DNA from 3 places in the Paraburkholderia sp. J41 genome. Region 3 is predicted to be linked to each of the others. Evidence: riboswitches for the same ligand, from Rfam matches in the RefSeq annotation. Region 3 holds a riboswitch; each other region holds the start of a gene.
The links. A riboswitch is a leader RNA that binds a small molecule or an ion and turns the genes downstream of it on or off. The one in region 3 is predicted to bind cobalamin.
Positions count from the first base shown of each region.

Region 1: linked by a shared signal. The riboswitch ahead of cobG (precorrin-3B synthase) and the one ahead of U5805_RS00445 (TonB-dependent receptor domain-containing protein) in region 3 are both predicted to bind cobalamin.
Region 2: linked by a shared signal. The riboswitch ahead of U5805_RS03500 (CbtB domain-containing protein) and the one ahead of U5805_RS00445 (TonB-dependent receptor domain-containing protein) in region 3 are both predicted to bind cobalamin.

Region 1 covers NZ_CAJMZE010000006.1:189,611-191,868, forward strand. Annotated here, with positions in the region: gene cobG (precorrin-3B synthase) at 1-1,044, opposite strand, end outside; cobalamin riboswitch at 1,186-1,379, opposite strand; gene cbiE (precorrin-6y C5,15-methyltransferase (decarboxylating) subunit CbiE) at 1,452-2,258, shown strand, end outside.
Region 2 covers NZ_CAJMZE010000002.1:345,408-347,665, forward strand. Annotated here, with positions in the region: gene U5805_RS03495 (CbtA family protein) at 293-1,039, opposite strand; gene U5805_RS03500 (CbtB domain-containing protein) at 1,052-1,270, opposite strand; cobalamin riboswitch at 1,313-1,475, opposite strand; gene U5805_RS03505 (histidine phosphatase family protein) at 1,510-2,181, shown strand; gene U5805_RS03510 (patatin-like phospholipase family protein) at 2,218-2,258, opposite strand, start outside.
Region 3 covers NZ_CAJMZE010000001.1:97,483-99,740, reverse strand. Annotated here, with positions in the region: gene U5805_RS00445 (TonB-dependent receptor domain-containing protein) at 1-881, opposite strand, end outside; cobalamin riboswitch at 981-1,173, opposite strand; gene U5805_RS00440 (cytochrome c biogenesis protein DipZ) at 1,515-2,258, shown strand, end outside.

The DNA of each region.
Region 1 (2,258 bases), on a different contig from region 3:
CGCTTGCGCGGGCACGTTCGGCAGCAGCAGGCCTTGCCACGGCGTGACGCGCAGCGTGCCGTCGCCGTGCGCTTGCGCGAGCGCGGCCAGCGCGTGCAGCGTGGAGGCATCGAGACGGCCGAGCGCGGGTTGCGCGCCCACGTAACCGCTGCCGTTCGCGTGCAACGCGTGCGCGCCGAGGCGCGAACCGGCATCGGCCGATGTGCTGCGTTTCGCGTCGATGCCGTGCTCATCGGGCGTCAGCGTAAAACCCGCGCGGGCGCGCGCGCGTTCGAGCAGCGCCTCGCGGTTCGGCACGTCGCGCATACGCTCGACGTTGGCGTGCTTATCGGCTTGGTTATCGACGAGGTTATCGGCGATATCGAGGAACGCATGCAGCAGCGCGCGCACCGTTGCGCGGATATCGCGCGCGGCCAGCGTGCCGAGCGGCGCATCGCAGGGGCATCCCGCGAGACCGAGCGCAAAGCGTGTTTCGTCGGCATGAGCCGCGTCGTGGCCGCGCGCCGCGAGCCAGATATCGTGCGGATGCGCGCGCTCCGCGAGCCGTTCGCCGCCGTCCAGCAGCAGCGCGAATTTCGGCGAAAGCGCGGCGAAACGCGGCTCGCTTCGCAGCATGTCGATGAGCGCGGCGGCGAGCGGCGTGGTGTCGAACGCGAGCGGATCGAGGCCGGCAAGCGGGCTTTGCATCACGTTGCGCAATTCGTCGGCGATGCAGGCTTGCGCGGGCGAATTCGCGGCGCCGATGCCGTCCGGCCCGAGCCCGGCTGCGATCAGCGCGGCGCTCAACGCGGCTTCCTCGCCCGCGCGCACGCCGCGAATCTGCACGTTGGCGCGATTCGTCAATTCGAGCACGCCGCTCGCGTGCGCGCGCGCGGCCTCGGCCAGCGCGCGGGCATGCGGCGCGCGCAGCACGCCGCCGGGCAGGCGGAGGCGGCAAATGCCGCCGTCGCGCGCGGCGACCACGCGCACGAGTCCGGGACACGCCGAAGGGCGGATCGCGGCATTAGCGTCGGCGGCCGACGCGAGAGAAGATTCGTGCTTCAAGGGCATGGCGCAAAAAGGCGTCGCGCAAGCGCGGCGCGCACTGCGCACGGTAGGGCACGGCGTGCGCGAGGCGGGCGCAACAGGCGGCTGCGGTACGGGCAAAACGCGAGTGCAACCCCCGGTACACCCCGCCCGGATGGGTTCGCTCAATGTTCGGCCGGCAGGTCTCCTGGCTCGCAGGTCGTGGGCCGCATCGGCCTTCCCGGTAAAACCAGTGGCTCGGGTGGATGCGGTCTCGCTGCTCACAGTCGCGGGGGCGGCCACAGCTTCGCTGTGTTCCCTTTTCAGCTTTCGGGCTTTTCAGCCCGGAAAGCGCCGGCGGAAGCGGTATTATGCCCGTTTTCATGCGCGCTCCGGCCGCCGGGCGGTTTGCGCGCGCGAGGCGGCACGGCAAGAACGGAGAACGAATGCAGGGCAGGCAGGCGTGGCTGACGGTGATCGGCATTGGCGACGATGGTTACGCGGGACTCGCGCGCGAGGCGCGGCGGGCGCTTTTCGAAGCGTCGATCGTGACGGGCGGCGCGCGGCATCTCGCGATGCTGCCCGCGCGCGTGCGCGCGCGGCGAGAAGCGTGGCCGCAGCCGTTCAGCGTGGAGGCGCTGCTCGCGCATCGCGCGTCGCGCGCGAACGTATGCGTGCTGGCGAGCGGCGACCCGATGCTGTTCGGCGTGGGCGCGACGCTCGCGCGTCATGTCGGGCCGGGCGAGATGCGCGTGCTGGGCGCGCCGTCTTCGCTTTCGCTCGCGGCGGCGCGTTTGGGCTGGGCGTTGCAGGACGTCGCGGCCGTTTCGCTCGTCGGCCGCCCGCTCGACGCGCTGCGCCGCCATCTTTACGCGCGCTCGCGCGTGCTGGCTTTATCCGCCGACGGACACACGCCCGCCGCGCTCGCCGCCTTGCTCGTGCAAGCCGGTTTCGGCGCGACGCGGCTCACCGTGTTCGAGCATCTGGGCGGCGCGCTCGAGCGCCGCGTCGAGGGCCGCGCCGACGCCTGGCATGGCGATGAAGCCGCGGCGCTCAATCTCGTCGCGTTCGAATGCGCGAGCGACGCGCCCGCCGCCGCGCAATCGTGGAGGCTCACGCCGGGCCTGCCCGACGACGCGTTTCGCCACGACGGCCAGCTCACCAAACGCGACGTGCGCGCGCTCACTCTCGCGCGCCTCGCGCCCACGCCGGGCGCGCTGCTCTGGGACGTGGGCGCGGGCAGCGGCTCCATC
Region 2 (2,258 bases), on a different contig from region 3:
ACCGGCGAAGGCGAGACTTTACACCGCGAGCGCGTAAAAAAAACGCCCCGGCGAGGCGGGGCGTTCTCCGACGGCGCAGGCGGTGAAGCGCAGCCCGGCGTGATGCGGCGCCTGTTCGCGCGGCCGCGCTCGCACAACGCCGCGCCAGGCGTTATCGAGCTTTATCGAGCCTTAACAGCGCTACCAGGCGTTAGCAGGCGTACCAGGCGCATCCAGCCGCTATCAGGCGTTAGCAGGCATCCCGACGAAACGCCCCGCCGCTCCCCGTCACCGAACGGCCGTTTCGCGCCGACTACGCAACGCGCGGGCGCCGCACGCCGCCTGCACGGGCGCGCGTATCGAAAAGCCGTTCGGCCATGGCGCCGAACGCGAGGCCGATGGTCGTCCACAAGATCGCCTGCATGCCGATCGACACCGCGCGAAACTTCCACAGAAGCACGGCCGGGAACGCGGCGGGCACTTCGTCGATCGCCGGCAGCGCGAGCTGGATCGCGCCGATCACGACGACGAACAGCGCGAGCGCCGCAATCGACGCGTTCCAGCCGCCGAGCTTCGGCGCCAACGCCGCGCGCACCTTGAGCGAGAACACCGAAACGGCAAGGGAAATCGCGATCATCAGGAAAAAGAGCCCGGTGCGGTAGCCGATGGTCTCCGGGTCGCCGACCGAAGGCGGATTCGCCGGATATTTGATGTCCGGCACGAGATAGATCGCCACGAACGCCGCGAGCGCGAGCCACGCGGAGAGCGCGCGCGCCGGCAAACGCCCCGCGCGGCCGTGCGCGAACGCGAACACGAGCGCGAACAGGCCGCCGACGGAGGCGCCATACACCATCACGCCCGTAAAGAGGCCGTAGCCCGACTGCGTGGCGCGGCTCACGAGTTCGGGCTCGGGCGGCTCGCCCTTCGCGGCGTCGGCCTTTTGCTCGAACGAAATGGCCCGATCGACCTGCGGCTCGCCCGCGATCTTCGCGAAGCCGAACGTGAGCAGTCCCGCGGCGATGCCAGCCAGCATCCCGCGCATCAACAGCTTGCCAACCATGTCAGCTCCCGTTCAGTGGCAAGGAAAGCCGAGCAGATGGCGGCCGTCGTGGACGAACTCGTGGACGTACATGCCCGGAAAGATCGACGTCGCGCCCTGTTCCGCACCGACGAAGTAGAGCGCGAGCAGCAGCATGAGGCCGCCGAACGCGGCCCAGGGGAGGATCTCGCGCAGCGGAATGGGCGCCGGCGCGGCCGGGGCATGCTGCAAGGGCAAAGAGGCTTCGGACATGATGACTTCTCCTGGGGTTGCGCGCCCCGTTAGTCGTGATTGCGTTGAAGGTACACGACGCGCGGGTCTGACTTCCGTTGCGGCGCGAATCCGGCGAGTGATCGCAGGACCGGCGGCAACGGTTACAGTGGCGCGACCGCGCCGGAGTTGCACCGGCTTCCGCGTGTCGTGAGCCCTGTATTCTACGCGCTGCGGCGAAGCGACGCGGTCGCGCTGGATTCGACGGAGAAAAATTCGGAATGACGACGATGGTCTGGCTGGTGAGCCACGCGGCAAACGCGGCGCTGCGCGCGGGCACGTTCGCGGTGACGGCGCGCGAGGATGCGCACGAAGCGCATGAAGAGTCGGAGGCGCATGAAGAAGCCGAAGCGCTCGATGCGCGTTCGGCGGCGGCAATGGAAGCCTGGCGCGAACGCTGGCTCGCGCGAATCGGCCGTTCGGCGCGCGTGATCGCCAGCCCTGCCGCGATCGCCGTGGCGACGGCGCGCGCGGCCGGTTTCGCCGCCGCCGGCATCGAACGCTCGCACGCGCTCGCCGAAGCCGGTTTCGGCGCATGGCAAGGCCGCCGTCTCGCCGATATCGCGCAAGAAGCGCCCGACGCGCTGGCGGCCTGGACGCGCGACGCCGCGTTCCGTCCGCCCGGCGGCGAGTCGTTCGACGACGTGCGCGCACGTCTCGGCGCGTGGCTCGATGCGCTCGCGTCGCAGTCGCCATCATCATCGTCATCGTCGCCGTCATCGCCCTGTGAAACGGTGGTCGCGTTCGCGAGCGCGAGCGTGCTCCGCGCGGCGATCCTGCATGCGCTCGAAGCGCCGTCGGCGAGCTGGCGCGCCATCGAAATCGCGCCGCTGGACGTGGTGCTGCTGCGCCGCGCGCGCGAAGGGTGGGTCTGGGTCGCGCACCCCGCGTGAGCGCCGCCTGCGCCGCCTGCGTCCCTTGGAGCCGCCCTACTCCAGGCCCAGTTGCGCCTTGATCGCGGGCAGCATGT
Region 3 (2,258 bases):
GTGATGTCGAGATGGAACGCAATGCCCGTCGTGAGCTGATTGTCGCGCTGCCGGTCGTCGCCGCCGAGATTGTCGTACGAGAGATCGCTGCGGTGATACAGCGCGAAGGTGGAGATCGACCAGTCGTGGTGCGCATAGCCGAGGCGCGCGTCCAGGTCCTGCGCGTGGTACGGATTGCGGCCGTTCTCGTGACCGTAGGCGTAGGGCTGCGTGGCGTCGATGCCGGCCGTGGCGTAGTCGTGCAGGCCGAGCGAATACGTGAGGCCGCCGAGCGCCGCGAGCGGTCCCGTCGAGGCGATCGTGCCCGAGGTGCGCAGTTGCGTGTCGAAGGTCTTGTTCGAGCCGCCGCCGAACGAGACCGTGGTCTGGTTCGGCTGATTCGACGCATGGCGCGTGAAGAGTTGCACCACGCCGCCCACGGCGTCCGCGCCGAACGAGGCCGCCGCGGGGCCGGAAATCACCTCGGCGCGATCGAACGACGAAGTCGGCAGGTCGGCCCAGGCGGCGGAGCCCGTGGTGGCCGAACCCACGCGAATGCCGTCGATGAACACCGCCACCTGGCTTGCCGACGAACCGCGAATGCTCACCGCCGCCGTCGTGCCGGGGCCGCCGTTTTGCGCGACGCTCACGCCGGGCAGCGTGGCGAGCGCCTGCGTGATGCTCGGGTCGGCGGGCGAAAGGCGGTCGAGGTCGGTGCGCGTGAGCACCTGCGTGCTGGCGTAGCGGCCGTCGAACGATTGCGGCAGACGCTGGGTGTCGCCGGTCACGAGGATGTTCGGCAAGGTGGCGCCGGCGTCGGGATCGGCGTTGCTGTCGGCGAAAGCGGCTTGCGAGGCGCAGGCGAGCGCGGCCGACGCGAGGAATAGGCTGGAAAACTTCATGATGCGGCTGGAAACAGCTCCTGATTGCGGGCTGTCCGTGCAACGGGCGACCGCGCGGGCGCGGCGCTTTGGCGCATTGGGGGACCCCGCCCGCTGCGGCTGCTGGACTGACGCGATGGCAGGTCTCCTGGCTCGCGGGTCGCCGTTCGACGCCGGCCTTCCCGGTTTCCCAGTGGCCTGAGTGGGCGCGAACTCGCCGCTTACAGTTGCGGGGGCAGCCGCAGACTCGGCGTGTGCCTCACTGCGTTCCCTTTTGATCCCGTCGCCGGGAACCATCAGCGCGCAAGGGTAATGGCCGCGCCGCCCGGGCGTCAACCCGCGCGTCGATATTGCGGCGCGAAGTGTGGCGAAAACGCCGGATCGCGCGCGACATGGCGTTTCGATGATGCGGTTCGCGCGCGGTCTTGCGTCGGCGCCGCGTCGCTTGCCTAGCCTTGCGCCAGTCGCGCGCAGGCGGGCGTGAAAGCCCGCGATCCGCCAGCGCCGATCGCACCCTTTTCCGAAGGTGCCGAGCGGATACAAAACGGATACAACGCGCCGCGGAATAGACACTCGCGCCGGGTGTTTATCCGTTCGAAGGCCGCTGGAACCGCGCGGCGCATTGCGGCGCGGGCAGCGGTGGAGATACGCAAAATGGCTTTGTTCCTGATTGCCTGGCTCGGCGGCGTGCTGACCATCGTCAGTCCGTGCATCCTGCCGGTGCTGCCTTTCGTGTTCGCTCGCACCGGGCGGCCGTTCGTGCGCAGCGGCCTGCCGCTGCTCGTCGGCATGGCGCTCTCGTTCAGCGCGGTGGGCGCGCTCGCGGCCGTGGGCGGCGGCTGGGCCGTGGCGGCGAACCAGTATGGCCGCGCGGCCGCGCTCGTGCTGCTCGTCGTGTTCGGCGTGACGCTGCTCGTGCCCGCGGTGGCCGAGCGGCTGACGCGCCCGCTCGTGGCGTTCGGCTCGCGCCTTTCGGAAACGGCCGGCGACGCGCAGCGCAAGGGCGCGGGCTCGGGCGTGGGCGCCTCGCTGCTGCTGGGCGTGGCGACGGGCTTGCTGTGGGCGCCGTGCGCGGGCCCGATTCTGGGCCTGATCCTGACCGGCGCGGCGCTGCAAGGTGCGAGCGCGCGCACTTCGCTGCTGCTGCTCGCGTATGCGGCGGGCGCGGCCACTTCGCTGGCGCTCGCGCTGCTCGTGGGCGGCAAGGTGTTCGCGGCCATGAAGCGCTCGCTGGGCGCGGGCGAATGGCTGCGGCGCGCGCTGGGCGTCGCGGTGCTGGCGGGCGTGGCCGCCATCGCGCTGCATCTGGATACCGGCGTTCTCGCGCGCGTGTCGCTCGCGGGCACCAATCAGATCGAGCAAGGCTTGCTCGACCGCGTGCATTCGCGCGAGGCCGGC